One region of the Geodermatophilus sp. SYSU D01036 genome, then DNA from elsewhere that is predicted to be linked to it. Evidence: riboswitches for the same ligand, from Rfam matches in the RefSeq annotation. Region 1 holds a riboswitch; each other region holds the start of a gene.
The links. Region 1 has a riboswitch for cyclic di-AMP ahead of ACI8AR_RS18500 (transglycosylase family protein). Riboswitches for the same ligand answer to the same signal wherever they lie in the genome.
Positions count from the first base shown of each region.

Region 2: another riboswitch for cyclic di-AMP. It lies ahead of ACI8AR_RS12230 (aggregation-promoting factor C-terminal-like domain-containing protein); the one in region 1 lies ahead of ACI8AR_RS18500 (transglycosylase family protein).
Region 3: another riboswitch for cyclic di-AMP. It lies ahead of ACI8AR_RS14490 (C40 family peptidase); the one in region 1 lies ahead of ACI8AR_RS18500 (transglycosylase family protein).

Region 1 covers NZ_JBJGZJ010000021.1:53,736-63,411, forward strand. Annotated here, with positions in the region: gene menE (o-succinylbenzoate--CoA ligase) at 1-942, opposite strand, end outside; gene ACI8AR_RS18490 (o-succinylbenzoate synthase) at 984-1,943, shown strand; gene menD (2-succinyl-5-enolpyruvyl-6-hydroxy-3-cyclohexene-1-carboxylic-acid synthase) at 1,940-3,619, shown strand; cyclic di-AMP (ydaO/yuaA leader) riboswitch at 4,357-4,526, shown strand; gene ACI8AR_RS18500 (transglycosylase family protein) at 4,531-5,763, shown strand; gene ACI8AR_RS18505 (isochorismate synthase) at 5,866-7,140, opposite strand; gene ACI8AR_RS18510 (demethylmenaquinone methyltransferase) at 7,177-7,896, shown strand; gene ACI8AR_RS18515 (phosphoribosyltransferase) at 8,111-8,797, shown strand; gene ACI8AR_RS18520 (geranylgeranyl reductase family protein) at 8,839-9,676, shown strand, end outside.
Region 2 covers NZ_JBJGZJ010000010.1:51,085-60,760, forward strand. Annotated here, with positions in the region: gene ACI8AR_RS12205 (M18 family aminopeptidase) at 1-775, shown strand, start outside; gene ACI8AR_RS12210 (hypothetical protein) at 763-1,173, opposite strand; gene ACI8AR_RS12215 (DUF72 domain-containing protein) at 1,239-1,967, opposite strand; gene ACI8AR_RS12220 (SDR family NAD(P)-dependent oxidoreductase) at 1,984-2,826, opposite strand; gene ACI8AR_RS12225 (class I SAM-dependent methyltransferase) at 2,850-3,509, opposite strand; gene ACI8AR_RS12230 (aggregation-promoting factor C-terminal-like domain-containing protein) at 3,517-4,407, opposite strand; cyclic di-AMP (ydaO/yuaA leader) riboswitch at 4,687-4,847, opposite strand; gene ACI8AR_RS12235 (hypothetical protein) at 4,999-5,796, opposite strand; gene ACI8AR_RS12240 (LLM class flavin-dependent oxidoreductase) at 6,156-7,316, shown strand; gene ACI8AR_RS12245 (FMN reductase) at 7,313-7,936, shown strand; gene ACI8AR_RS12250 (AmiS/UreI family transporter) at 7,933-8,688, opposite strand; gene ACI8AR_RS12255 (hypothetical protein) at 8,765-9,124, opposite strand; gene ACI8AR_RS12260 (hypothetical protein) at 9,274-9,456, shown strand; gene fmdA (formamidase) at 9,514-9,676, opposite strand, start outside.
Region 3 covers NZ_JBJGZJ010000013.1:86,547-96,222, forward strand. Annotated here, with positions in the region: gene ACI8AR_RS14470 (HelD family protein) at 1-263, shown strand, start outside; gene ACI8AR_RS14475 (transglycosylase domain-containing protein) at 352-2,868, shown strand; partial or broken gene ACI8AR_RS14480 (YhjD/YihY/BrkB family envelope integrity protein) at 2,892-3,710, opposite strand; gene ACI8AR_RS14485 (hypothetical protein) at 3,758-3,997, opposite strand; cyclic di-AMP (ydaO/yuaA leader) riboswitch at 4,189-4,322, shown strand; gene ACI8AR_RS14490 (C40 family peptidase) at 4,334-5,434, shown strand; gene ACI8AR_RS14495 (hypothetical protein) at 5,525-5,656, opposite strand; gene ACI8AR_RS14500 (hypothetical protein) at 5,644-5,844, opposite strand; gene ACI8AR_RS14505 (DUF3817 domain-containing protein) at 6,158-6,475, shown strand; gene ACI8AR_RS14510 (serine hydrolase domain-containing protein) at 6,491-7,819, shown strand; gene ACI8AR_RS14515 (hypothetical protein) at 7,872-8,390, opposite strand; gene ACI8AR_RS14520 (DUF3253 domain-containing protein) at 8,445-8,696, shown strand; gene ACI8AR_RS14525 (M42 family metallopeptidase) at 8,689-9,676, opposite strand, start outside.

The DNA of each region.
Region 1 (9,676 bases):
CACCACGGCGTCGGCGACGGCGGGGTGCTCGCGCAGCGCCCCCTCGACCGCCTGCGGGGCCACGTTCACGCCGCCGGTGACGACGACGTCGTCGAGCCGGCCGGCCACCGTCAGCCGCCCGTCGGGGCCGACCGACCCGGCGTCGCGGGTGCGGAACTCGCCGCCGGCGAACGCCGCCGCGGTGCCGTCCGGGTCGCGGCGGTACCCGAGCGCCAGCACGGGGCCGGCGATCGCGATGGCTCCTCCGCCGGGTCCTGCGGCACTCCCGTCGTCGTCCACGCGGACCCGCACGCCGTCGAGCGGGACGCCGTCGTAGACGCAGCCGCCGGCGGTCTCGGTCATGCCGTAGGTGGTCACCACCGCGACGCCGGCCTCCCGGGCGCGCGTCAGCAGGGCCGGGTCGGTGGCCGCGCCGCCGACCAGCACCGCGTCGAAGGCGCGCAGCGCCCCCGGCTCGCGCTCCAGGTACCGGCGCAGCTGGGTGGGCACCAGCGCGGTGTACCGGCGGCCGGCGGGCATCCGCGCCACCGCCGCGGCCAGGTCCTCGCCGGCGGCGAGCACGGTGGGCGCCGTGCCGCCGAGCACCGAGCGGACCAGGACCTGCACCCCGGCGATCGCCGACACCGGCAGCGCGAGCAGCCAGGCGCCGGACCCGCCGAGCCGGTCGAGGGTCGCCGTCGCCGAGGCCCGCAGCGCCGCGGCCGGCAGCAGCACGCCGCGCGTGCCGCCGGTGGACCCGGAGGTGACGACGACGAGGTCGGCGCCGTCCTCGAGCGGCTCGTCCGGCGCGAGGACCTCCCGCGCGGCCGCCGCGGGCGGCCCGGCCGGGAGGACCGCGAGCGGCGCGGCGCCCTCCAGGCAGGCGCGGACGGCGGGCAGCACGGTGCCGACGACGGCGTCGGAGGCGTCCGGCGCGGGGAGGACGGTCAGCTGCCGGATCACGGGTCCCGAGGGTACGTCGCGCGCGACATAGGCTTGCGGGCGTGATCACCCCCGCCGGCCTCCCCGAGGGGATCGACCGGCTGGCGGTGTGGTCGGTGCCGATGCGCACCCGCTTCCGTGGCATCGACGTCCGCGACGGCGTGCTCGTGCACGGCCCGGCCGGCTGGGGCGAGTTCTCCCCGTTCTGGGACTACGGCGTGCAGGAGAGCCGCCGGTGGTGGGCGGCCGCCGCCGAGGCCACGCTGCAGGGCTGGCCCGCGCCGGTGCGCGACGCGGTGCCGGTCAACGTGACCGTCCCCGCGGTGGGGCCCGAGCGGGCGCACGCGATCGTGGCGGCGTCGGGCTGCCGGACGGCGAAGGTGAAGGTGGCCGAGCCCGGCCAGACCGCCGCTGACGACCTCGCCCGCGTGGAGGCCGTCCGCGACGCGCTCGGCCCGTCCGGTGCGGTCCGGGTGGACGCCAATGCCGCCTGGGACGTCGACACCGCCGTCGCCCGCATCCGCGAGCTGGACCGGGTGGGCCTGGAGTACGTCGAGCAGCCCTGCGCCACGCTCGCCGAGCTCGCCGCCCTCCGCCGCCGGGTCGACGTCCGGGTCGCCGTGGACGAGGGCGTGCGCCGCGCCGGCGACCCGCTGGGCGTGGACCTGCGCGAGGCCGGCGACGTCGTCGTCCTCAAGGTGCAGCCGCTCGGCGGCGTGCGGGCCGCGCTGCGCGTGGCCGAGGCGCACGGGCTGCCGTGCGTGGTCTCCTCCGCGCTGGAGTCCTCGGTCGGCATCGCCGCGGGGGTCGCGCTGGCCGCCGCGCTGCCAGACCTGCCCTTCGCCTGCGGCCTGGCCACGGTCGCCCTCCTGGACGGCGACGTGACCGACGCCCCGCTGCTGCCGGTGGACGGCGCGCTGCCGGTCACCCGGCCCGACCCCGCCCGGCTGGACGCCGTGGCCGCACCCGGCGACGTGACCGCCCGCTGGACCGAGCGGCTGGGCGCGGTGCTGGCCGCGTGAACCCCTCCACCGCGCTGGCCCGCGTGCTGGTCGACGAGCTGGTCCGCGGCGGGGTCCGCGACGCCGTCGTCGCGCCCGGCTCGCGCTCGGCGCCGGTCGCCCTGGCGCTGGCCGCCGCCGAGCGGGCCGGCGTCCTGCGGCTGCACGTGCGCATCGACGAGCGCACGGCGTCCTTCCTCGCCCTGGGGCTGGCCCGCGCGTCCGGCCGGCCGGTGCCGGTGCTCACCACCTCCGGGACGGCGACCGCGCACCTGCACGCCGCCGTCCTCGAGGCCGACGTCAGCGGCGTGCCGCTGCTGGCGCTGACCGCCGACCGGCCGCCGGAGCTGCGGGGCACCGGCGCCAACCAGACCATCGAGCAGCCCGGCCTCTACGGCGGCGCGGTGCGCTGGGCGGCCGACGTCGGCGTGCCCGAGGCCGGCCGCGAGGCCGCGCAGAACCGCTACTGGCGGTCGGTGGTGTCCCGGGCGCTGCTCGCGGCCACCGGCGTCCTGTCCGGCGACCCCGGACCGGTGCAGCTGGACCTGCCGTTCCGGGACCCGCTGCTGCCGGAGGAGGAGCCCGGCCCGCTCGCGGGCCCGTGGGCCGGCCGGGACGGCGGCGCGCCGTGGACCGCCGGGGAGCCCGCGCCGGTCGCGGCGGCGCCGGTCCCCGACGGCCCGCGCACGCTCGTCGTCGCCGGGGACGGGCCGGACGCCGTCGGCCGGGCGTGGGCGGCCGGCGCCGCCGCGGCCGGCTGGCCGGTGGTCGCCGAGCCGAGCGGCGGGGCGTGGACCGACGGCGCGGTGCGCGGCGGGGCGCTGCTGCTCGGCGTGCCCGGCTGGCTGGACGCGCACCGGCCCGAGCGCGTGGTCGTCGTCGGCCGGCCGACGCTGTCCCGGCCGGTGTCGGCGCTGCTGGCCGACCCGCGGGTGCGCGTGGAGACCGTGGTCGCCGGGCCGCGCTGGCCCGACGCCGGCCGCTCGGCGGCGCTGGTCACCCGCGCCGGCCCGCCGGCCGGCCCGCCCTCCGACCCGGGCTGGGCCGCCGCCTGGCGCGCGGCCGCGGACCGGGTGGGTGCGACCGTCGACGCCGCGCTGGACACCGCGCCCGGGCTGACCGCCGCCCGGCTGGCCCGCGACGTCGTCGCCGCCCTGCCGTCCGGGGCGCTGCTGGTGCTCGGCTCCTCGACGCCGGTGCGCGACGTCGACCGGCTCGCCGCGCCGCGCGGCGACCTCGCCGTGCTCGCCAACCGCGGCGTCGCCGGGATCGACGGCACCGTGTCCACCGCGGTCGGGGCCGCCCTGGTGCACGGCGGGCCCGCGGTGGCGCTCATGGGCGACCTCACGTTCCTGCACGACCTGCAGGGGCTGCTCACCGGCGAGGGCGAGCTGCGCCCGGACCTCACCGTGGTGGTGCCCGACAACGACGGCGGCGGGATCTTCGCCCAGCTGGAGCCGGGGCGGCCGGCGTACGCCCGCGACTACCGGCGGGTGTTCGGCACGCCGCACGGGCGGGACCTGGTCGCCGTCGCCGCGTCCCTGGGCTGGGCGGCGGCGGCGGTGGCCACGCCGGAGGAGCTCACCGCCGCGCTGGCGTGCGGCGGGCCGCGGGTGGTCGTCGCCCGCACCGACCAGCGCGCGGAGGCCGACCTGGCCGTCGCCCTGCGGGAGGCCGCGGGCCGCGCGCTGGCCTGACCGGCCTCAGGAGCGCCGGATCCCCGGCAGCGACCAGCCGTTGCCGTCGGGGTCGCTGGAGAACGCGGACCGCGAGCCGGGGGCGCCCTCGGGGCCCAGCTGCTGGGCCTCGGTGACGTCGCGTCGACCCCGCGCTCGGCGGGCTCCCGGCGGACGGCGCCGACGTCCTCGACCACGAGCTGCGGGCCCCGGGCCGAGGGCGGCTCGCCCAGCGGCGTGCCCCGGCCGATGGCCACCGAGCAGGGGGAGCCCGGCGGCGTCATCTGCACCACACGCGTGCCGGGGGCCGGGGTGACGTCGTGGTCGAGCCCGGAACCGACCTGCTCGACGGCGAAGGCGTCGGCGACGTCGACGTCGCTCACCGGGATGCCGATCACCTCGAGTCGCACGTCCGTGCGGGGAACCCAGGGAGGTCCGAACACCCCACGGGGCCCCGCGGCGCGGTCACGGCAGCGCGTGCGGGCCCGGATCGGGGCCCGTCGCCGGTGGCCTTCGTCACGGGGTCCGGGGCGGCCGCGGCGAGGGTGGGAGGACCGCGACAGGGCTGGTCGCGCGCGGCGAACAGCGCGTTCCGTTACCCGCGCGGGGGTCACGCCGACGTCACGCAGTACCCCACGGGTCCCAGCCGAACCGTGGTGTGACCGCCGTCACGACGACAGTCGACATGACGACACGTAACGTTTTGGCTGCGCTCAGCGAACACAGAGCGCGGCGCCGGTCCGCCAAACCCTGCCCACCGGTCGCCCACGTCAACTCCCAGGGCAGGGGTGGGGGACCCACTCTTCCGGCGCGCGACGGCCTACGGGGGCCTGTCGGAGCGCGCCTCGGGGTGAAGCCGCGGACCGCGGCCGGGCACCGATCGCCCGAACCCGACAGCTCACCTCGCCGGCGGTGATCGGGAGATCATCACCATGCCCAAGCACCGCGCACCCCGCTACGTCCGCACCAAGAAGGTCATCGCCAAGGCCCCTGTCGCCGCCGGCGCCGCCGCCGTCGGTCTGGGCGTCCTGAGCTCGCCGGCCTCCGCCTCCACCACCCACGACTGGACCGGCGTCGCCCAGTGCGAGTCCAGTGGCAACTGGAGCATCAACACCGGCAACGGCTACTACGGCGGCCTGCAGTTCAGCCAGTCCACCTGGGCCGCCTTCGGGGGCACCGACCTCGCCCCGCGTGCCGACCTCGCCACCCCGGCCCAGCAGGTCCAGATCGCCGAGGCGGTCCTGGCCGGCCAGGGCGTCGGCGCCTGGCCGAGCTGCGGCAAGTACCTGACCGGCGGCACCACCGCGGCCGCCGCCGAGGCGCCGGCCGCGCCCGCCGAGCAGGCCGCCCCCGCCGCCGAGGTCCCGGCCGCCCCGGCCGCCCCGGTCCAGCAGCCGGCCGCCGAGCAGCCCGCCCCGGCCGAGCAGGCCGAGGTCACCACCGAGGAGTACACCGTCCGCTGGCGGGACACGGTGGCGAAGATCGCCGCTGCCCACGGCCAGAGCTGGCGGGAGCTCTACGAGCGCAACGTCGACGTCATCGGCGCCAACCCGAACCTGATCTTCCCCGGTCAGGTGCTGGCGCTCAGCGGCTCGACCGCCGCCCCGGCCGAGGCCGCCCCGGCCCCCGCCGCCGAGGCCGCTCCGGCTCCCGCCGCCGAGGCCGCCCCGGCCCCGGCTGCCGAGGCCGCTCCGGCTCCCGCCGCCGAGGCCGCCCCGGCCCCGGTCGCCGCCGGTGAGGCGGCGCCCGCCGCCACCCCGCCGATCGCCGAGGCCGCCCCGCAGGTCGCGCAGGCCGCGGTCGTCGCCGAGATCACCAACACCGCCGGCGCGATCCACGAGGCCGTGCAGGCGGCGGCGAACGCCGTCGTCAGCAACGTCCCGGGCGCCGCGGACATCACCCTCGGCGGCACGCGGGCCAGCGCGGTCGACCCGGACGGCCACCCCTCCGGCAAGGCGCTGGACTACATGGTCATGTCCGACGCCGCCCTCGGCGACGCGATCGCCCAGTACCACGTCGACCACTGGGACGAGCTGGGCGTCGAGTACGTCATCTGGCAGCAGCGCATCCTGACCTCGCCCGGCGCCGCGTGGAAGGCGATGGAGGACCGCGGCGGCGTGACCGCGAACCACATGGACCACGTGCACGTGAACTACGTGGGCTGACCTCCCGCACACCCGACGAGGGCCCCGACCGCGCACAGCGGCCGGGGCCCTCGCCGTCTCCGGAGGGCAGGGGGACGACGGCGCCGGCCGGGACCGGCCGCCTCAGCCCTCCAGCGCGGCCTGGAAGGCGGCGAACTTCGACTGCGTCTCGGCGAGCTCGGCCGTCGGGTCGGAGGCGGCGACGATGCCGCAGCCGGCGAACAGCCGGGCCGAGCGCGGGTCGTCGTCGACCAGTTGCGCGCAGCGCAGGGCCAGCCCGAACTCGCCGTCCCCGCGGGCGTCGAGCCAGCCCACCGGCCCGGCGTAGCGCCCGCGGCCCATGCCCTCCAGCTCGGCGATGACCGCGGCGGCGGCGTCGGGCGGGGTGCCGCAGACGGCGGCGGTCGGGTGCACGGCGTCGACCAGCTCCAGCAGCCCGGCGCGACCGCGGGCGCCCGAGCGGCGCTGGGTGCCGACGACGTCGGTGGCCAGGTGCCGCACGTTGGGCAGCGTCAGCAGCGAGGGCTGCTCCGGCACCGACAGCGCGGTGCAGAACGGGTCGAGCGCGCGGACGAGCGAGTCGACGGCGAGGGCGTGCTCGGCGCGGTCCTTGGCGCTGGCCACGAGGCCCGCCGCGAGCCGCTCGTCCTCGGCGCCCGCGCCGCGCGGGGCGGTGCCGGCCAGCACCCGCGCCGACAGCTGCCGGCCGGTGCGGCGCAGCAGCAGCTCGGGGGTGGCGCCGAGCAGCCCGTCGACGGCGAAGGTCCAGCAGTCGGGGAAGCGGGCGGCCAGCCGGTCGAGCAGGCGGCGGGGGTCCAGCGGCACGTCGGCGGTGACCAGCAGGTCGCGGGCGAGCACCACCTTGGCGAGGTCGCCGGCGCCGATGCGGCCGATCGCGGCGGACACGGCACCGCACCACGAGGCGGGGTCGAGCGCGCCGTCGGCGTAGCGCAGCCGCCCCGGCGCGGGGGTCATCGGCTCGTGGGTGGCCGGCAGCACGTCGCGCATGTCGGCGCCGCCGGTCGTGGTCACCCACGCGACGCCGTCGCGGCGGCCGACGACGACCTCGGGGACGACGAACACCGACGTCTCCCGCGCGGGGTCGAACGCGACGCTCGCGAACACCACCGGCCCGGAGCCGGGCACGCCCACCTCGTCGTCGACGGCGAGGGCGGCGGTGCGGTCGGCCCACCAGGCGGCGGCCTCGGCGAGCGCGCCGGGACCGGAGACCTCGAGGCGGTCGGCCTCGCCCCAGCCGACCAGCCCCTCACCGCGGCGCACCCAGGACAGCGCGCCCTCGCGCGGCAGCAGCGCCAGCAGATCGGGGGAGTCGGGCAGCGCGACCGTGGTGACGGCGGGCGCGACGGCGTCGGGGGTGGTCACCGCCGCTGCCGTCACAGCCCCCAGCGTAGGCAGCCGGTAGCGTCGTCCGCCGTGGCAGACCGGCGAGACAGCGCACACACCGCCGGGTCGAGGGCCGGGTTGGACAAGCAGCCGCACGAGGTCGCGGCCATGTTCGACGGCGTCGCCCGCCGCTACGACCTCACCAACACCGTGCTCTCCGGCGGCCGCGACGCCGCCTGGCGGCGGGCCACCCGCGCGGCGCTCGGTGCCCGGCCGGGGGACGTCGTCCTCGACGTGGCCGCCGGCACCGGCGTCTCCACCGTCGAGCTCGCCGCCGGGGGCGTGCACGCGATCGCGTGCGACTTCTCGCAGGGGATGCTGCGGGCCGGCGCGGCGCGGCCGGTGCCGAAGGTGGCCGGCGACGCGATGGCGCTGCCGTTCGCCGACGCGAGCGCCGACGGGCTGGTCGTCTCCTTCGGCCTGCGCAACGTGGCCGACCCCGACGCCGCGCTGCGCGAGTTCGCCCGCGTCGTCCGGCCGGGCGGGCGGCTCGTCGTCTGCGAGTTCTCCAGCCCCACCTGGAGGCCGTTCCGCACCGTCTACACCGAGTACCTCATGCGGGCGCTGCCGCGGATCGCCCGCGCGGTGAGCAGCAACCCCGACGCCTACGTCTACCTGGCCGAGTCGATCCGGGCCTGGCCCGACCAGCCGGCGCTGGCCGCCCGCATCCAGGCCGCCGGGTGGACCGACGTCGCCTGGCGGAACCTGACCGGCGGCGTCGTCGCGCTGCACCGCGCGGTCCGCCCCTGACCGGCCCGCCGCCGAGGGCTCCCGCGGCCCGCGTGCGGGGCTAGCGTCGGCGCATGACGACACCGACACCGATGCCCGAGCCGCCCGGTCCGTCGCCGTCCCCGGTCGACCCAATCTCGCCGCCGTCGCCGGCCCCGCTGCCGCAGCCCAGCCCCACCGACCCGAGCGCCCCGCCGCCGTCGGGACCCCAGCCCGTCTGACCCCCGGCCCCGCGGTGGACGGCCGCCCGTACCGCGACCGGCGCGACGCCGGCCGGCGGCTCGCCGCGCGCCTGACCGACCCCGCCCGTCCCCCCGGCGTGCCGCTCGGCCCGGACGCGCTGGTCCTCGGCCTGCCCCGCGGCGGCGTCCTGGTCGCGGCCGAGGTCGCGGCGGCGCTCGGCGCGGAGCTCGACGTGGTCGCCGTCCGCAAGCTCGGCCTGCCCGAGCGGCCGGAGCTGGCCATGGGCGCGCTGGCCGCGGTGGGGGAGACCGTCGAGAGCGTCCGCAGCGAGTCCGTCCTCGCCCGCAACCCCGTCGGGCCCGCCGCCGCGGACGAGGTGCGCCGCTCCGAGCTGGCCGAGCTGCGCCGCCGGCAGCTGGCCTACCGCGGCGACCGGCCGCCGCCCGCGCTCGCCGGCCGCACCGCCGTCCTCGTCGACGACGGGCTGGCCACCGGCTCCACCATGCGCGCCGCCCTCGCCGCGGTCCGCGCGGCCGGTCCGGCCGCGGTCGTCGTCGCCGTCCCCGTCGGGGCGCCCGACGTGTGCGCCGCCCTGTCCGTGCTGGCCGACGAGGTCGTCTGCCCGGTCACCCCGCACCCGTTCGGCGCGGTGGGCCGCTACTACGACGACTTCGGCGAGACGTCTGACGACGAGGTGCGCGCCGCGCTCGCCGGCGGCCCCGGCGGGGGGCCCGCCTAGGCTCGGGACGACCGCCGACCGAGCACCGAGGGGGCCAGCGCGTGACGAGTCCGACCGCCGGGGGCAGCGCCGACGTCGTGGTGGTCGGTGCCGGGCCGGCCGGGGCGGCCGCCGCGTGGACCGTGGCCACCGCCGGGCTCGACGTCGTCGTGCTGGAGAAGGCGCGCTTCCCGCGGGAGAAGGTGTGCGGCGACGGCCTGACGCCGCGGGCGGTGAAGGCGCTCGACGAGATGGGGGTCGACGTCTCCCCGGCGGCCGGCTGGGTGCGGCACCGCGGCCTGCGGGTCTTCGGCGGCGGCCGGGTGGTCGAGGTCGACTGGCCGCAGCTGGACTCCTGGCCCGGGTACGGCCTGATCCGGCCGCGGAAGGACCTCGACCCGATGCTCGCCGAGCACGCCGTGGCCGCCGGCGCCCGGCTCGAGCAGGAGGTCACCGTCACCGACCCGCTGCTCGACGACGCCGGCCGGGTCGTCGGCGTGCACGCGCAGGCCGGCCCGGGCAGGGAGCCGGTGACCTGGCGGGCGCCGCTGGTCGTCTCCGCGGAGGGCCTCTCCGGCCGGCTGGCCAAGGCGATCGGGCTGACCCGCCGCGAGGACCGGCCGCTCGGCGTCGCCGTCCGCCGGTACGTCGAGACGCCGCGCGGCGAGGACCCCTACCTCGACATCTCCTTCGACCTGTCCGCCGAGGGCCCCACCGCCGACTCCATGCCCGGCTACGGCTGGTCCTTCGGCATGGGCGACGGCACCGCCAACGTCGGCTTCGGCCTGCTCGACACCCGCCGCGGCGGCGAGACCGACGCGCGCACCGTGCTGCGCCGCTGGCTGGCCACCCTCCCGCCGGAGTGGCAGCTGGGCGAGGAGCACGCGGTCACCCCGCTGC
Region 2 (9,676 bases), on a different contig from region 1:
GCAGCGGCACCTGGTCCCGGTCTGGTCGCGGGACCTGGACACCGAGCCCGGGCTCACCGAGGCGCTCGCCGCGGCCGCCGGGGTGGCGCCGGGCGACGTCGTCGGGCACGACCTGGTGCTGGCCGACACCCAGCCCGCGGCCCCCGCCGGCGCCGACGGCACGTGGGTCGCGGCGCCGCGGCTGGACAACCTGGCCAGCTGCCACGCCGGCGTGACGGCGCTGGCCGGCGCGGCGCCCGGCGTGCGCACCCAGGTGCTGGTCGCCAACGACCACGAGGAGGTGGGCAGCGGCTCGATGTCCGGGGCGCGCGGCAGCTTCCTCGAGGACGTCGTCCGCCGGCTGGTCGCCGTCACCGACCCCGGGGACCCGCAGGCCCTGCCCCGGGCGCTCGCGCGGTCCCGGCTGGTCTCGGCGGACATGGCGCACGCCGTCCACCCGACCCGGTACGACCGGCACGAGCCCGCGCACACCCCGCAGCTCGGCGGCGGCCCGGTGCTCAAGGTCAACGCCAACCAGGCCTACGCCACCGACGCGGCCGGCGGCGGCTGGTTCGCCGAGCGGTGCGCCGAGGCGGGTGTGCCCGTGCAGTACTTCGTGTCCCGCGCCGACCTGCCCTGCGGCTCGACGATCGGCCCGCTGACCGCCACCCGGCTGGGCGTGGCGACCGTCGACGTCGGCGCGCCGATGCTGGCCATGCACTCCTGCCGCGAGCTCGCCTCGGCCCTGGACGTCCCGTTGACGACCGCCGCGCTGACCGCCTGCTACGAGGACTGAGCGGGCGGCGGCTCCTGGCCGGGAGGCCGGTCGGCCGGGGCGCGGCGGAGGACGTCGGCGAAGGACTCCTCCAGCCGCGCCCAGGTGCCGCTCCACTCGACGAGCGGCTCGAGGATCCGCTCGAAGACCGCGAGCTGCTCGTCGAAGGCCTGCAGCTGCCCCATCAGGCCCTCGACGAGCTGGCGCTGCGCCCGCACCGACGACGCGATCGACCGCACCTGCGCCGCCGACATCGCCCCGGGCGGCGAGGGCAGCCGCGGCAGGGAGAACCCCGACGGGACGGCGCCGGCGGCCAGCCGGGTGGCCCGGTCGGTGAAGCCGCGCAGCTGCGCCACGAACTCCTCGACCGACCGCGCCACCAGCCCGCCGTCGCGGGGCCTGTCCTCGGACTCGCTCACGCACCACCTCCCGGCCCGCCCGCCCCGGTCGGCGGGAACCGGCCCCAGTCTCCCGGCTGCGGACCTCAGCCGCCGGTCAGCGCGCGCAGCGTCCCGGCGTTGCGGACGGCGTGGCCGTACCCGTCGTTGTTGAAGTACGCGTAGACGTCACGACCCTGCCCGGCCCACTCGCCGATCCGGTCGGCCCACCAGCGCAGGTCGGCGTCGGGATAGGAGCCGGCGTACAGGTGGGCGGCGTCGGGCCCGTGCAGCCGGACGTAGACGAACGGCGCCGTCGCGCGCAGCACGCACGGCAGGCCGGCGCCGCTCATCACGCAGTAGGCGGCGCCGTGCCGCTCGAGCAGCGCGAACACGCCCTCGTCGTGCCAGCTGGGGTGGCGGAACTCCACGGCCACCCGCATCCAGTCCGGCAGCAGGCCGAGGAAGTGGTCGAGCCGGGCGTCGTCGCGGGCGGCGGCCGGGTGCAGCTGGACCAGCAGCACCGCCCGCCGGGGCCCCAGCTCGTGCCAGGCCGCGGTCATCCGCTCGACCCACGCCTCGGGGGCGTACAGCCGCTTGGCGTGGGTCAGCCCGCGCGGGGCCTTGACCGACAGCTGGAAGCCCTCGGGCAGTCGCTGCCGCCACCCGGCGAAGGTCGCGGTGCGCGGCCAGCGGTAGAAGCTCGCGTTGAGCTCGACGGTGCCGAACCGGCGGACGTAGTGGGCCAGCCGGTCCCGGGACGGCGTCCCCGGCGGGTAGAGGACGCCGTCCCAGTGGTCGTAGCTCCAGCCCGACGTGCCGACGTGGACGGCCACCGGGGACCCCGCGCGGTCAGGCCGCCCGGCGCAGGCCGGCCAGCCGGGTGGCGGCGGCGAGCACCCGCCCGTACGAGCCCGGCGCCAGCCGCACCAGGACGTCGGGGACGACGGCGCTGGCGCCGATGAGCAGCCGCGGCCGGCGCCGCTCCACCGCCTCGACGATCCGCTGGGCGGCACGGTCGGCCGGGTAGCGCAGCAGCCTGGCGAACTCGCGCTTGCCCCGCTCGGCCTCCGCGGGGTCGGCGCCACCGGCCACGCGGGCGGTCTCGGCGATCCGGGTGGCGATGCCGCCGGGGTGCACGCTGGTCACGCCGACGCCGTCCCCGGCCAGCTCGTGCCGCAGCGCCTCGGTGAACCCGCGGACGGCGAACTTGCTCGACGCGTACGCCGCCTGCCCGGCCGGCGCCATGAGCCCGAAGAGGCTGGAGACGTTGACCAGGTGCGACCCGGGGTTCCCCTTCAGCGTGGGCAGCAGCGCGTGGGTGAGCCGGACGGCGGCACGGAAGTTGACGTCCATGACCCACTCGAACTCCTCGAGGGTCACCTGGTCGAACCGCCCGCCCAGCGCGACACCGGCGTTGTTGACCAGCAGCGTCGTCGCCGGGTGGGCCGCGACCACCCGGTCGGCGGCCTCGCGCAGCCGCCCGGCGTCGGCGAGGTCGGCGACGACGGTGGCCACCGACCGGCCCGGGGAGGCCGCGCGCACCGCCGCCGCGACGCCCTCGAGCCGCTCGGCGTCGCGGTCGAGCAGCACGAGGTCCGTGCCGCGGGCGGCCAGCCGCGGGGCGAGCGCGGCGCCGATGCCGCTGGCCGCCCCGGTGACGACGGCGGTACCGGTGAAGGCGTAGGGGCGCACGCGGCGACCGTATCCGGCGGCGCTCAGGGCAGCCGCCACACCGTCGTCCGGCGCAGCCCGGGCCCCTCGGTCTCGGGGACCTCGTACACCGCGGCGGGCTCCAGCCGCTCGTGCGGCAGGTACGGGCGGCCGGGGTCGCCGATCAGCACCTCGCAGCCGCGGGCCCGCGCCCGGTCGAGGAAGGGCAGCACCCGCCCGGTCATCTCCCGGTCGTAGCAGACGTCCCCGGCGACGACGACGTCGAGGGCCGGCGGCTCGCGGTCCAGCACGTCGCCGGTGACGCTGATGCCGGTCACGCCGTTGAGGCCGGCGTTGACGCCGACCGCCGTCCGGGAGAACGGGTCGACGTCGCTGGCCAGCACCCGGCGGGCGCCGGCGAGGACGGCGGCGACGGCGACGAGGCCGCTGCCCGACCCGAGGTCCAGCACCGTGCGGCCTGCGACGGTGGCGGGCGCGTCGAGCAGGTGGCGGGCCAGCGCCTGCCCGCCGGGCCAGGCGGCCGCCCAGAACGGCGGCTCCTCCCCCGCCCCGCCGGCCGCGGTCTCCATCGCCTCCCACAGGGCGACGACGTCGTCGGCGACGTGCAGCCGCACCTCGGGGACGAGCGAGGGCCGGCGCACCTGGGTGTGCGCGCGGACGAACCCCGCGGGCACCACCCGGGTGGCCGGCCCTCGCTGGATCACCTGGGGATCAGTACCAGCCGGTGGCCTGCGAGTGCGCCCAGGCGTCGCACGGCGAGCCGTAGCGCTCCTCGATGTAGATCAGGCCGGCGTCGATCTGGCGGTAGCCGTCGGAGGTCTTGGCGATCCCGGTGCTGGCCCAGGTGGAGTCCAGGAACTGCGGGATGCCGTAGGCGGTGCTGGTGGGGTTCTGGGCGTTGGGGTTCCAGCCGCTCTCCTTGCCCCACAGCTTCTCCAGGCAGGAGAACTGCTCACCGCTGCCGACCTTGCTCAGCGCGTAGTCCTTGAAGGAGCCGGAGGGCGCGGCCGGCGCGGCCTCCTCGGCGGCCTGCTCCTCGGCGGCCTGCTGCGCGGCGGCGGCCTCGGCGGCGGCCTGCGCCTCGGCGGCCTGGCGGGCGGCCTCCTGCTCCGCGGCGACGCGGGCGGCCTCCTGCTCGGCGGCGACGCGGGCGGCCTCGGCCTCGGCGGCCTGGCGGTCGCGCTCGGCCTGCTCGGCGGCGAGCTGCGCCTGGGCGGCACCGGCCTCCTGCGCGCTGCGCTCGGCGCGCGAGGCGGCGACGTCGGCCAGCGTCGTCAGGTCGGGGCCGGTCGCGGCCTGCGCGGCCGCCTGCTGCTGCGGGATGCCCAGCTCGTCGGCGACGCTGACCGCGGTGCCGGCGGTGTCGGTGCCGGCGGAGGCGGCCGGGCCGCTGGTGGAGACGACGCCCACGATCAGCGCGCCGGCGGCGGCGGCGCCGAGCAGGAGGGCCGGGCGGCGCGGGCCCAGCGGCGGGCTGCCGCGGCGGAACAGGCGCCGGCGGGCGGGGGCCTCGGCGGCCGGCTCGGCGGCGTCCGCGAGGGCGGGCAACTCGCGGGTGGCGGTGTCGGCGGGGGCGTCGGGGGTGGCGAGCTCGACGGTCACGGGGGCGTCGGCAGGCGTGTTCGGGACGTGGCGGGACATGAGGGGGTGAGGGCTCCGAGGGAGAGTGCGCGCGGCAGCGGCCCGGAGGCGGACCTCGGGCGTGCGGGTGCGGCGCGGGTCTGGGGCGGTGTGGCGGTACGGGGTCCCCGGCGACGTCGTCGCAGGGAGCGGCAGGGCAGGGGCGGCCGGCGTCAGGCGGACGCGGGAGCGCGGTGTGCGCGCGGGCAGCTGCACCTGCGGGCCGCTTCGGCCCGGAGGCGGGGCATGCGGAGACTCTCCGTTTCTTCCGTGAGCCGCCTACCGAGTTAGCTGACGGGTTCGGGCGGGAAGGAGCCCTACGCGTGCCGGGCCGGAGCTCGGCGGGCGCGATTCACCCCAGTACTGCGGTGGGTCCCCGGCTCGCGTCCACGGGTGCGGACACGACTCGGCGGCGTCCGGCCGGGCTCCCCGGGACGGGGACCTGACGACCTGCCGGACGCGAGCCACCGTACGGTCGTTACCGGTTCGTGACAACAGCCGGGGCCGGAGGTGCGGCCGGGACGTGTGGTACGGACTCCCCCGGTCCGGAACCCGCCCCCGCGTCGCCGCTGGTCAGGAGGCCGCGGCGACCTCGGGCCGGCCGGGCCCGTGCAGCGGTGTCACGTCGGACACGTCCGTGCCGGACGGCGCCGGACGCGCCCCCGCGCGGGGCTCGGGCGCCGGGTCCTCCCCGAGGCGGGGCAGGCCCCGCTTGTCGCCGAGGGCGGGGACGTCGTCGGGCACGACCCCGGTGACGACGGCGAGCGCCTCGTCCAGCTGCCCGGTCAGCAGGCGCAGCCAGTCGCGCGCCCGGTCGCGCTCGTCGCGCAGGGGCGCGAGCTCGGCCTCGACGGCGGACCGCCGCTCGAGCGCCTCGGCGTCGGCCCGTGCCCGCGCCTCGGCGGCCTCGCGGTCCCGCCGCGCGCGCTCGGCGGCGGCCCCCTCCTCCAGCCGGGCCGCCTCGCGGCGCGCGGCCTCCAGGATCGCGGCGGCCTCGCTGCGGGTCTGCTCGCGGGCGGCGAGCACCGCCTCGCGCATCTCGGCCACCCCGGACAGCCGCGCCTGCGCCTCGGTGAGCGCCTCGGCGCGGATCCGCCCGGCCTCCTCCTCGGCGGCGGCGGTCAGCGCGGCGGCCGCCTCCTCGGCCCGGCGCATCATCGCGGCGGCGTCCTCGGGACCGGGCAGGCTCTGCCGCTCGCGGACCAGCTGGGCCAGCCGACGGCGGGCGTTCTGCAGCTCGGCCGACGCGGCGGCGTAGCGGCTGAGCAGGTGCTCGTTCTCCCGGCGCAGGACCAGCAGCTCGGTCTCCGCCCAGGCGACGTAGTCGTCGACCTGTAGGCGGTCGTAGCCGCGCACCGCTCCGGTGAACACCGGTCCGGTGCCCAGCAGACCGTCGAGCCCGCGTCCCGGAGGCGGCTCGGCGGGGCCGTCCCCGGCCCCGTCCGGAGCAGCTCCATGTCCCCGCAGCGACATCCCGGTTCCCCCTCGGTGCGCTCCGATCCGGTCCCCCACCGGCACGCCGGCGAGGGTGATCACAGGGTTCCACCCCCCGGGTGCGGTCGAACGGGCCGACACGGGTGGGCGCGGGACGTGCGGACCGGTCGCGCCCGGACGTGCCGGGCCGGTCACCGTGCGCGGTCGAGAGGTCTCAGTACGGTCACGGCCCCCGGGGGGAATGCTCGGCGGGGGCGGCTCGTTGGGCCGGGTACAGTAGTTGCACTCTCAACCACATGGAGCACGAGATGCAGTTCGGGGTCTTCACGGTCAGCGACGTCACGACCGACCCGACGACGGGGCGGACGCCGAGCGAGACGGAGCGGATCAAGGCCGTCGTCACCATCGCGAAGAAGGCCGAGGAGGTGGGCCTCGACGTCTTCGCCCTCGGCGAGCACCACAACCCGCCGTTCTTCTCGTCCTCCCCCACGACCACGCTGGCCTACGTCGCAGCGCAGACCTCCCGGCTGCAGCTGTCGACGTCGACCACACTGATCACCACCAACGACCCGGTGAAGGTCGCCGAGGACTACGCGATGCTCCAGCACCTCGCCGACGGCCGCGTCGACCTGATGATGGGCCGCGGCAACACCGGGCCGGTCTACCCGTGGTTCGGCCAGGACATCCGCAACGGCATCCCGCTGGCCGTGGAGAACTACGCGCTGCTGCGCCGGCTGTGGGACGAGGAGGTCGTGGACTGGCAGGGCCGGTTCCGCACCCCGCTGCAGGGCTTCACCTCCACCCCGCGGCCGCTGGACGGCGTCCCGCCGTTCGTGTGGCACGGGTCGATCCGCAGCCCGCAGATCGCCGAGCAGGCCGCGTACTACGGCGACGGCTTCTTCCACAACCACATCTTCTGGCCGAAGGAGCACACCCAGCGGATGGTGGAGTTCTACCGGTCCCGGTTCGAGCACCACGGCCACGGCGCCGCCGACCAGGCGATCGTCGGCCTCGGCGGGCAGGTGTTCATGCGGCGGAACAGCCAGGACGCCGTCGCCGAGTTCCGGCCCTACTTCGACAACGCGCCGGTCTACGGGCACGGGCCCTCGCTCGAGGACTTCTCCCGGGAGACGCCGCTGACCGTGGGCAGCCCGGAGCAGGTCGTCGAGCGCACGCTCGGCTTCCGCGACTACGTCGGCGACTACCAGCGGCAGCTGTTCCTCATCGACCACGCCGGCCTGCCGCTGAAGACCGTCCTCGAGCAGCTGGACCTGCTCGGCGAGGAGGTCGTGCCGGTGCTGCGCCGCGAGTTCGCCGCGCTCAAGCCGGCGCACGTGCCCGACGCCCCCACCCACGCCGCCCGGGTGGCCGCCCGCGGGGGCGCGCAGGAGCCGACCGTGTACGCCGCGGGTGACGACGTCACCGGGCAGGCCCGCGAGGAGGTGTCCGTCCGATGACCACCCGCACCCTGGCCGTCGTCAGCGCGGGGCTCGGCGTCCCGTCGTCGACGCGGCTGCTGGCCGACCGGCTCGCGGCGGCGACCGTCGCCGCGCTGCGCGAGCGCGGCGAGGACGCCACCGTCGAGGTCGTCGAGCTGCGCGAGCACGCCCGCGACGTCGCCGACGCGCTGGTCACCGGGTTCCCGAACGCGGCGCTGCGCGCAGCGGTCGGGACGGTGACCGGCGCGGACGCGGTCATCGCGGTCACGCCGGTGTTCACCGCCTCCTACAGCGGCCTGTTCAAGTCCTTCGTCGACGTGCTGGACAAGGACGCGCTCACCGGCACGCCGGTGCTGCTCGCGGCGACCGCCGGCACCGCCCGGCACTCGCTGGTGCTCGAGCACGCGATGCGGCCGCTGTTCAGCTACCTGCGCGCGGTGACCGTGCCGACGGCCGTCTTCGCGGCGAGCGAGGACTGGGCCGGCGGTGAGGGCGCCGGCCAGGAGCTGGCCGCGCGGATCACCCGCGCGGCCGGCGAGCTGGCCGACGTCGTCACCGGCCGGCCGGCGTCGGGCCGCCCGGCCGACCCCTTCGCCGACGTCCCCTCCTTCGAGGACCTGCTGCGGGGTACCGCCTAGGACCGGTCCTGGACCGGCGCCTGGGACGACCCGCCGGCACGCGGGTCCGCGTGCCGGGCCCGGTCGCGCTCGGGGGCCTGCCGGGCGACCGGCACGCCCTCCGGCGCGGCCGGCGGCCCCGCCGGCACCGGCGCGGACGGCGGCACGGCCGGCTCCGGACGTCCCCGCAGCCGCGGGTAGGCCAGCACCAGGCTGGCCGCCAGGACGATGGCCAGGATGACCGCCCACGTGCCGGTGTAGTCGGCCCACGAGTCGGTGAGCAGCAGGAACGCCGGGAGGGCGGCGGTGAGCAGCCCGGCGACCACGGCGATCGCGCCCGTGTACCGGGTGAACTCCTCCCGCTTCAGCCCCAGGACGACGAAGAACAGCGCCCAGAGCACCGCCCAGTACAGCCAGATCACGCCGAAGCCCGGGTCCCGCGGCACGACGTAGAAAAAGCTGAGCCCGGCGTACACCAGCGCGCACGCCGCCACGAACGCGGAGAACCAGCCGAGCCCCGTGCCGTCGAGGCCGCCGAGCAGGTTGATCCCCACGTACAGGTACGTGAAGCCGAACAGGTAGAGGCCCGACGCGGCCAGGATCGTGGCCGGGTCCCCGTCGGCCGTGATGATCAGGACGGTCGGCGTCACCACCTGCAGCGCCCCGACGAACAGGTTGAGCGGGGCGGCGGCGCGGGCGTCCACCAGCCCCAGCAGCATCAGGCCGTTGACGACCAGGACGGCTCCGACGTACAGCAGTCCCACGGCTCCCATGTGCGGTCATCTCCTCGGGTCCCGCGACGGTGCGGACGTCCCCCGTGGCTGGTGCCGGCGACGGTCGCGCCGGCGGTCAGGAGCCGGGCTCCCCGGACTCCCGTTCGTTCTCCCGGACGGCCCCGTCCTCCTCGAGGGCCTCGTCCTCCTGCTGGGCCTCGTCCTCCTGGGCCTCGTTCTCCTGCAGGGCCTCGTTCTCCTGCAGGGCCTCGTTCTCCTGCAGGGCCTCGTTCTCCTGCAGGGCACTGTCGATCAGGTCGGCCAGCCCGCCGACCGAGCGGTGCGGACCGCCCCGGCGGACGACGACCGGCTCGGGCACGTCGCCGGGCTCCCCGGACGACAGCCCCTCGGTGAGGTCGTGCGCCGCCCGCAGCGCGGCCTTGCCGGCGCGGTCGGCCGCCTCGTGGCGCTCGATCCGCGGCACCTCCCCGCTCACCTCTCGCCTCCTCCCACTCCCCCGCGGCCCCGGCCCTCTCGGCACGGTCGGTGACCCCCGGACCCGGTTGGGCGGACGGCGCGCCGGGTACTCCACGTCCCGGCCTCGAACAACCGGGAGCCGCGCAGTGCTCGTGTGAGGAGCGATCCGTGCAACTCCGGGTCGAGGTGGTGTGGACGTGCGCGCCGTGCGAGGTCGGCGGGCAGGACGTGACGGAGGACGGTGACGACGACCCGACCTGCTGGAACTGCGGCGGGCCGGTCGTGGTGACCGCCCGGCCCTCCGTCCGCCGGCCCTTCCCCGAGCCGTTCCCGGAGCCGGACGCCGCCTGAGGGCGGCGCCCGGCCCGGGCGGACGGGTCCCGGCGCACGCCGGGACCCGCCGGGCGGTCAGGACGTGACGGCGCACTGCCCGCGGTCGGCACGGACCGGCCCCGACGCCGACGGCTTGACGTCGAAGTCGAAGATCGCCGTCGGCAGGTAGAGCGAGCAGCAGGCGTTCGGGATGTCGACGACCCCGCTGACGCGGCCCTCGATCGGCGCCGAGCCGAGC
Region 3 (9,676 bases), on a different contig from region 1:
CCGAGGTGGCGCGGCTGCTGGCCGCCGCGGGCCTGCCTGCGGCGGTGCTCGCCGACGACGGCTCGGCGGCCGGGCGGATCGCCGTCGTGCCCGCCGCGCTGGCCAAGGGGCTGGAGTTCGACGCCGTCGTGGTGGCCGACCCGGCGGCGATCGTGGCCGCCGAGCCGCGCGGACTGTCCCGGCTCTACGTCGTGCTCACCCGGGCGGTCAGCACCCTGGTCGTGCTGCACCGCGACGACCTGCCCACGCTGCTGGAGGGCTGAGCGTCCCCCGACCGCGGGACCGCACGGCGCGGGTCGTTGTGGCCGGAGGTGATCTCTGTTGCAGTGTGCGCGCACGGGAGGGAGGCCCATGGACCGGCAGGACAGCCGGGCCGGCACGCTGCTCCGGTTGGCCGCGACCATCGTGGTCGCCGGGGCACTGGTGGCGGGCCTGCTCCTCCCGTGGATCGGGGGTCCCGCGATCGCCGCCCAGCAGTCCACCGGGCTGCTCGGCGACCTGCCCACCGAGTTCACGGACGCCGCGCCGCCGGGCAACACCGTGCTGCTCGCCGCCGACGGCGAGCCGATCACGTACTTCTACGACGAGAACCGCGACCCCGTGGAGCCCGCCGAGATCGCGGACGTCATGAAGGACGCGATGGTCGCCATCGAGGACGCCCGGTTCTACGGCCACCGCGGCCTGGACGTGCAGGGCACGCTGCGCGCGCTGGTCACCAACATCGCCGCGGGCGAGGTGGCCGAGGGCGGCTCGACGCTCACCCAGCAGCTGGTCAAGCAGACGCTGCTGCAGACCGCCGACACCCCCGAGGAGCGGACCGCCGCCACCGAGCAGACGGTGGGCCGCAAGCTGCGCGAGGCGCGCCTGGCCCTGGCGCTGGAGGACCTCTACAGCAAGGACGAGATCCTCACCCGCTACCTCAACATCGTCTACTTCGGCCAGAACGCCTACGGCGTGCAGCCGGCCGCCCGCGCCTACTTCGGCGTCGACGCCGCCGCGCTCACCCTGCCGCAGGCGGCCCTGCTGGCCGGCCTCGTGCAGAGCCCGGTGAACGACGACCCGTTCACCGACCCCGAGGCGGCCACCGCGCGGCGCAACGAGGTGCTGTCCCGGATGGCCGAGCAGGGCCTGGTGACCGCCGAGGAGGCGGCCGCGGCCGCGGCCGCGCCGCTCGGCCTGGCGCCCGGGCCCGCCCCGCCCCGGGGCTGCGTCCAGGCCAGCGTCGGCCCGTTCGTCTGCGACTTCGTGCAGCGGTACCTGATCCAGCAGCTGGGGCTCAGCCAGGAGCAGCTGGACAACGGCGGCTACACCGTCCAGACCACGCTGGACCCCGAGCTGCAGCGCTCCGGCGACGCCGCGGTGCTCGAGACGCTGCCGCGGGAGGACTCGCTGGCCGCGATGTTCACCGCCGTCGAGCCCGGCACCGGGCACCTGCTGGCGATGAGCGTCAACCGGACCTTCGGCTACGACCTCGCCGACCGCACCCAGGAGTCGTTCAACCTCAACGTGGCGCCCAGCCAGGGCTCGGGTTCCACGTACAAGGTCTTCGTCGCCGCAGCGGCCCTGGCCCGGGGCTACTCCTCCTACTACACGCTCACCGCGCCCGACCCCTACGTCTCCCGGGTCTACAGCGGCCCGTGCGAGGGCCGGGACACCGACGGCCGGTACTGCGTCCGCAACGCCGGGTCCGGCTACCGCCCGACGCTGGACCTGACGACGGCGCTGTACCAGTCCTCCAACACCTACTTCCTCGCGCTCGAGGACGCCCTCGGCAGCGTCGAGGAGCCGGTGCGGATGGCCGAGGCGGCGGGGCTGTTCCAGTTCAGCCCGCCGGGCCTGGCGCAGCAGATCATCGACGAGAACCGCGGGTCGTTCACCTTCGGCGCCGAGGCGACCAGCCCGCTGGCGCTGGCCAGCGCGTACTCGACGTTCGCCGCCGGCGGCACGCAGTGCGACGTCGTCCCGGTGACCGCCGTCCTCGACCGGAACGGGGAGCCGGCGGTCGGCGCCGACGGCGAGCCGCTCGCGGTCGGCGACCGGTGCACGCCCGAGGCTGTCCCGCCCGGCGTGGCGAACACGATGAACCAGATGCTGCGCAAGGACGTCGAGCCGGGGAACCCGGGGCAGACCGGGGCGCGCGCCTACGTCCGCGGCCACCAGATCGCGGGCAAGACCGGCACCTCGCAGGACAACTACTCGGTGGCGTTCGTGGGCTACACGCCCGAGATCACCGCGAGCGTCATGGTCCTCAACCCCAAGCGCAACGAGGACGTCGGCGGCTTCGGCGGCGGCAAGGGCGCCACCATCTGGCGCGACGCGATGGAGCCGATCCTCACCGCGCGCGGCAGCGGCGAGTTCGCGCCGGCCGACGAGACCGTGCAGAACGGCAACACCCGCCCGGTGCCCGGCTGCTCCACCGTCCGGGGTTGCGAGCGGACCCTCGCCGACGCCGGGTTCACCCCGCGGACGGTGCGCGTCGACAGCGACGAGCGGCCCGGCGCCCTCGTGGGCACCAGCCCGCCGCGCGGCGGCCGCGCCGTGCCCGGCCAGGTGGTGTCGATCCTGGTGAGCAACGGCAGCGACTACGTGGAGCCGGCGCCCGAGCCCGCGCCCCCGGCCGACCCCGCACCCCAGCCGGCGCCCGCGCCCGGCTCGCCGTCCTCGCCACCCCCGACGCCGTCGTCGCCCCCGCCCCCGCCGTCTCCGGAGCCGCCGCCACCGGCGACGGAGCCGCCGCCCGCGCCGGCGACCCCGGCACCCGAGCCGCCGCCCGCGCCGGCGACCCCGGCACCCGAGCCGCCGCCCGCGCCTGCCGCGCCCGCCCCGGAGACCCCGCCGCCCGGCTCCCCCTGGCGGCCGGGCGGCTGACGCCGGCCCAGCCGCTCGTCGAGGGACTGGGTGAGCAGCCACCCGGCCAGCAGGACCAGGTGCAGCAGGAACAGCCACAGGCCGATGGCGACCACCGCGCCGACGACGACCAGGCCGCCGAAGGGCGCGCCCAGGTCCAGCGGCAGGGACAGGAACAGCACGAAGCCCTGCAGGAAGCCGGACAGGCAGGCGGCGGTGAACAGCGCGCCGCTGACCAGCGCGCCCCACCGGTGCCGGCCGCCGGCCACCACGCCGTAGCCCCACAGGATGGGCACGGTGAGCACGAACAGCACCGAGTAGTAGCCGACGGCGAACCGCCCGATCAGAGGCCCGGCGCCGTCCTCGCGGGCCAGGTCGGCCATGACCGTGGCGGCCAGCAGCAGCGGGTACAGCAGCAGGGGCGTGACCACGACCAGGGGCAGCGTGAGCAGCCGCCCCCGCCAGCCGGTGAGGTTCTCCCGCCGCCGGCTGAACCGCATCAGCGCCCGCCGCAGCCCCTCGCCGTACAGCGACAGCGGCAGCAGCGCCAGCGCGAAGCCCAGCAGGTCCAGCCGGACGCCGGCGTCGACCAGCCGGTCCACCGCGCCCGGCGCGCCCAGCGACTCCGGCAGCAGCTCGGTCAGCCGCTCGCTGCGCGCGCGGACCTCCTCGGCCGAGGTGGCCAGCGCGGTCAGCCGGACGGAGACCAGCACCAGCGGCACCACCGCGATGCCGGCGTAGAAGGTGAGCCCCGCGCCGATCAGCGCGAGGTCACGGCCGTGCAGCAGACGGCGGGCGCCGGCCAGCAGCGTCCGTGCCTCGGCCCGCACCCGGGCCGCCGTCCACCTGCGTGCCGGGCTCACCCGCTCATGCCACCAGACCGGGCGGCCGGCCGGGGACCCGGCGACGCTCAGTCGTCGGTGCTCGCGTCGTCGGTGGTCGGGGCGTCGTTACCGGGGTTCTGGCCGGTCTCCTGGCAGCTGGCGTCGTTCTCGTTGCTGGCGTTGCCGCCGGCGGCGTCGCAGTTGGTCGGGCCGCGCGAGAAGTCGGTGTTGTCACCGCAGGCGACCAGGGAGCCGAACAGGGCGAGCGCGACGAGCGGCCGGGCGATCCGTGTCCGGGTGGCGCGCATCCGCGTGGAGGAGGACATGCAGCAATCGGTACACGCCCCCAGGGGCGCGCAAACCGGCGGGGGTCGGCAACCTCCCGGAGTCGTCCGGTCACCCGGTGTGAGCGATGTAATTACACGGGGGTGATTGTCACACGCCGGTCACGGACCTTACGCTCTGTGTGTCCAACGGGGCGTTCCGTCACCAGTCCGGGTGACACCCCACGGACGCCGTCGAGCCGGTCCCCTCCCGTGGGACCGGGCCGGGGACCCATGGCAGTCCTGGGGTGTAGCGCGTGTCCGCACGCGCCGGGCGACTCCACGCCCGAACCCGTCAGCTAACCCGGTAGGCGGCCTGGGAGAAGGAGTGACCGCCGCGTGGCGTCCCTGCGCACGTCCGTCCCCGGCATGCCCGCGACCGGCCGCGGCCGCCGCGCCGCCCTCGCCCTCGCCGGCGCCCTCGGGATCGGCCTCGGGCTGGGTGCCGTCCCGGCGCCGGCCGGGGCGGAGGAGCCGGTCACGGCCGCCGAGGCCGCGCAGCTGGTCGCCGCCCGGGGACACGACCTCGAGGTCGTCACCGAGCAGTTCAACGAGGCGCGCGAGGTGCTCGCCGCCCAGCAGGCCACCGCCGACGCGGCCGCCGCGCAGCTGGCCACCGCCCAGGCCGCCGTGGACACCGCCCGTCAGCAGGTCATCGGCATCGCCCGGTCGGCCTACACCGGCGACAGCATGGGCTCCCTGCAGGCGCTCATGACCAGCGAGGACGCCGACGAGTTCGTCAACCGCGTCACGCTGCTGCAGGGCGTCGCCGGCTACCAGGGCGAGCTGCTCGGTCAGGCCGTGGCCGCCACGGACACCGCCACCGCCGCGCAGACCGCGGCCGCCGAGGCCGCCGCCGAGGCGCAGCGCCAGTACGACGCCGTCGCCGCCCAGCAGGCCGACCTCGAGGCCCAGATCGCCGCCTACCAGGCCGACTACGCCCAGCTGAGCGCCGAGGAGCGGCGCGCCGCCCTCGACGCCGCCGCCGCGGCGCACGCCTCCGAGGGCTCCCGCGCCAGCCGCGACGAGGACCGCGAGGAGCCCGCGACCCCCGCGGAGGAGCCCGCCGCGGCCGCCGCGCCGGCCAGCGGCGTCGCCGGCACCGTCGTCTCCACCGCCATGGCCCAGCGCGGGGACCCCTACGTCTGGGCCGCTGCCGGCCCGGACGCCTTCGACTGCTCCGGCCTCACCCAGTACGCGTTCAAGGCCGCGGGGATCAGCCTCCCGCACTCCAGCAGGATGCAGTCGACGATGGGCACCGCGGTCTCCCGCGCCGACCTGCAGCCCGGGGACCTGGTCTTCTTCTACAGCCCGGTGAGCCACGTCGGCATCTACGTCGGCAACGGCCAGATGGTGCACGCGCCGACGTCGGGCGACGTCGTCAAGGTCGCCAGCATCGACGCGATGGGCGGCTACGCCGGCGCCCGCCGCATCGGGTAAGGACCTCCCTGCAGGGGCCCACCGCTCGCAAGCTCGCGGTGGGCCCCTGCAGGGAGGCCGTTCCAGCACGTCACCAGGTGCCGGGACGGGTCACGTCCGGACCTGCTGCAGCAGGCCCCGGACGAAGGCAGCCGTGGCGCCGGAGGGCAGCCGCACCTCCCCGCGGGTGACCACCCGCGGGTCCACCTCCCGGGCCCCGGGCAGGCCGCTCACGTCGGCCACCACGTGCTCCCGGACCCGCGGCCGCCCGTCGACCGCCGGCGGGACCGGGGAGGCCGGGCGCGCACCAGGTGCTCGTGCAGCACGCTGCCGCCGGGGGCGGAGAGCACCTCCCGGCGCAGGTGCGGCCACATCGGCAGCGGCCAGCGCCGGACCTCGAGGTGCAGGTCGCCGAACCGGCGGTCCTCCACCTGCTCGGCCGGCCCGTGGCCCCGTCCGGAGGCTCGCGCCGAGCTCGCGAGGCGTGAGAGGGACGGGGTCCTTCCAGCAGCGGGTGTGCGCCGCGTGCGCCTCGGCGCGGGTCGCGCCCAGCCGGGGCAGGGCCGCGGCCACCGGGTCCGGCCGCAGGCCGGCCATCCGGCGCAGCAGGACCAGGCAGAACTCCCGCCGCGCCAGCCCCGCACGGCCCGACCTGCCACGCACGTCACACCCGCGACCGGGACGTCGGCGTCCGCTGCCGCGTTGACCCTCCGGAACAGCCCCCGACCCGAGGACCGCGCACCGATGAACCCCCGCACCGTCGCCCTGGCCTTCCGCGCCGTCGCCGTCGCCGAGGCCCTGTCCTGGATCGGCCTGCTGGCCGGGATGTACGTCAAGTACGTGCCGGAGACCTCCGAGGTCGGCGTCCAGGTGTTCGGGCCGGTCCACGGTGCGGTGTTCGTCGCCTACGTGGTCGTGGCCCTGGTCGCCGCACGGGTGCTCGGCTGGTCCCGGTGGACGACGCTGCTCGCGCTGGCCGCCTCGGTCCCGCCGCTGGTCACCGTCGTGTTCGAGCGCTGGGCCGGGCGCACCGGGCGGCTGGCGGCGCCCGTCCGCGCCTGACCTACCGTTCCGGTCATGCCGGAGCCCGTGCTGCCCTCGACCGCCCGCACCCTGCTGGCCCGCACCGCCCGGGTGCAGCGCGAGGGCCGGGCACCCAGCCTGGTCGCCGGGGTGGTCCGGGACGGCGGGCTGGCCTGGTCGGCCGGCCGGGGCGACGTCGTCGAGCCGCACACCGACGTGCAGTACCGGCTGGGGTCGATCAGCAAGACCGTCACCGCCGTCGCGGTCATGCGGCTGCGCGACGAGGGCCGGCTGGCGCTGGACGACCCGCTGGACCGGCACGTGCCCGGCACGCCGTTCGGGAACCGGTCGGTCGGCCAGCTGCTCTCGCACCTCGCCGGCGCCGCCGCGGAGAGCCCGGGCGGCTGGTGGGAGCGGGTGCCCGGCGGCCCGCTGGCCGACCTGCGGCTGTCCGGGGAGCACGTCGTCCTGGGCGAGGCCCGGCGCTTCCACTACTCGAACCTCGGCTTCGGCCTGCTCGGCGAGCTCGTGGCCCGGCTGCACGGGCGGTCGTGGGAGGACGTCGTCACCGCCGAGGTGCTCGCGCCGCTGGGCATGACCCGGACGACGCCGCGCCCCTCCGGCCGCGCCGCGCAGGGGTACGCCGTCCACCCGTGGGCCGACGTCGTCCTGCCCGAGCCCGAGCACGACGCCGGCGTGATGGCCGCCGCCGGGCAGCTGTGGGCGACGCTGGCCGACCTCGCCCGCTTCGCCGCCTTCCTGCTCGGCGACACCGGCGACGTGCTGTCCCCGGCGACGCTCGAGGAGATGGCCGTGCCGGCCGGCGTCGACGGCTCCTCTCCGGCCTGGTCTGCCTACGGGCTGGGCCTGCAGGTGCTGCGGGTCGACGGCCGCACGCTCACCGGCCACGGCGGCTCGATGCCCGGCTTCCTGGCCGGCGTGTTCGTCGACCGCGAGGAGGGGACCGGCGGCGTCTCGCTGGCCAACACCACCAGCGGCCTGGACGTGCTCGTCCCCGGCCTGCTCGCCGACCTGCGCGCCGCCGAGCCGCGGGTGGCCGAGCCGTGGCGCCCGGCGCAGCCGCCGGTGCCGCTGGAGCAGCTCGGCATCTGGTACTGGGGCCCGGCGCCGCACGCGCTGCGCGCCGTGGACAGCGGACTGCTGCACCTCGGTCCGCTGCCCGGCCGCTCGGGGCGGGCCAGCCGCTTCCGCTGCGACGCCGACGGCACCTGGGTGGGCCTGGACGGCTACTACGCCGGCGAGCCGCTGCGGATCGCCGAGGACCACCTGGACCTGGGCACGTTCGTCTTCACCCGCACGCCCTACGACCCCGCCGCCCCCGTCCCCGGCGACGTCGACCCCCGCGGCTGGTCGGCCGGCTGAGTGCGCACTTCCGCGGATGTGCCCGGTGCACTTCCGTGGATGTGCACCGCCGTCACGGCCTGTCGAAGGCGTCCATCGTGGTCTTGACGACGGCGCCGTAGGCCAGGTGCGGCACGATGTCGCTCACCCAGTCGGTGGCCGACCAGCTGCGCGGGTCGGTGATCCCCAGCGCCGTCATCGGGCCGTTGGCCGCGACCAGGACGCCGAGCGTGGTGAGCAGCGTCCCGACCAGCGGCTGCGAGCGGAAGCCCGAGGCGCGGACCAGCCCGACGACGACGCCCACGCCGATGCCCGCGACCAGGCCGGTCAGCGGCCCGAGCCCCTGGACCCGGTTCTGCCGGTGCTCCTCGTCGCCGGGGATCGGCACGTGCGCCTTCTCGGCGAGCTTCTCCACGGTCTGCTCGGGCGTGGAGCTGGTGCCGCGGCCGCGGACGGTCATGTCGAGATAGGTGACGGCGTTGAGCGCGGTGGTGCCCGCCGCGCCGGCCGCGGCGCCCCGCACCGCCCAGCCCAGCGTGCTGATGCCCCGCCTGCCCTTGCCGAACGTCCCCACGGGGGTGCGTCTCGCCATGCCGTCCGCGGTACCCGCCGCGCTCACCAGGGCAAACGGGCGCATCCTGGGGGAGTGGACGACGCGGGCGCGGCCCTGGAGCGGGCGATCGACGCGCTGCTCGACGCCCGCGCCCCCGGTGCCACGATCTGCCCGTCGGAGGCGGCCCGCGCGGTCGACCCCGAGGGCTGGCGCGACCTCATGGCGCAGGCCCGCGCCGCCGCCGGACGGCTCGCGCGGCGGGGCGCGGTCGAGGTGACCCAGCGCGGCGCGGTGGTGGACGTCGCCACCGCCCGCGGCCCGGTGCGCGTCCGCCGGGTCAGCTGACCGGCAGCGGGCGGGCGAGGAAGGCGGCGAGCAGCCGGGCGGTCCGGTCGACGGTGCCGGTGTGCAGCACCTCGTACCCGTGCGTGCTGAGCGTGGGCAGGCTGATCAGCGCCGCCCGCGCCGTCTGGCCCGAGGCCTTCGCCTGCGAGGCGTCGGAGTCGAAGGACTGCCACACCGCCGTCTGCGGGTCCACGCCGAGCTCGCGGCCGGTGTCCACCAGCGCGTCGGCGACCACCCGGTCGTAGACGACGGCGTCGTCGGCGTAGGCGACCACGGGGCCGCCGTCGACGGTGACCTGGTACTCGGCCTCGGCCGGGCCGACGTCGAGGGCGACGGTGAGGTCGCCGGGCAGGGTCCGGGCGGCGTAGGAGGCGCCGATGCCGCCCATCTCCTCGCTGGTGCTGGCCACGAGGTACACGTCGCCGTGCGGGCGCCCGCGCAGCAGCCGCGCGGCGCCGACGAGGGCGGCCAGCGCGGCGCGGTCGTCGAGGAAGTAGCCGCCGACGAAGTCGCCGAAGCGGGTGAGCCCCCGCCGGTCGGCGTGCACGCACACCCGGGTGCCGGGGTGCACGCCGGCCGCGGCCAGCTCGTCGGCCGGGCGCCCGGTGAAGACGTGGACGTGCGACCAGTCCATGGCCTTGTCGCCCTGGTCCGGCTTGGTCTCCCAGATGCGCGGGCTGTCGGTGGTCGTGTGCTCCGAGCCCAGGGTGAGCACGCCGGTGAGCTCCTCCCGCCGGCCGAGGACGGCGACCGGGCCGAGGCCGAAGTTGCCCGGGTACATGACGCCCAGCGAGCTGACCCGCAGCGTGCCGTCGGGCTCGACCCGCTTGACCATCATCGACAGCTCGTCGAGGTGCGCCATCACGCGGACGGCCGGGGCCGACCGGTCCCGCCCGTGCAGGAGGGCGACCAGGTTGCCGGCGGCGTCCACCGTCACCTCGTCGGCCAGCGGCTCGAGCTCCCGGCGGACGACGTCGCGC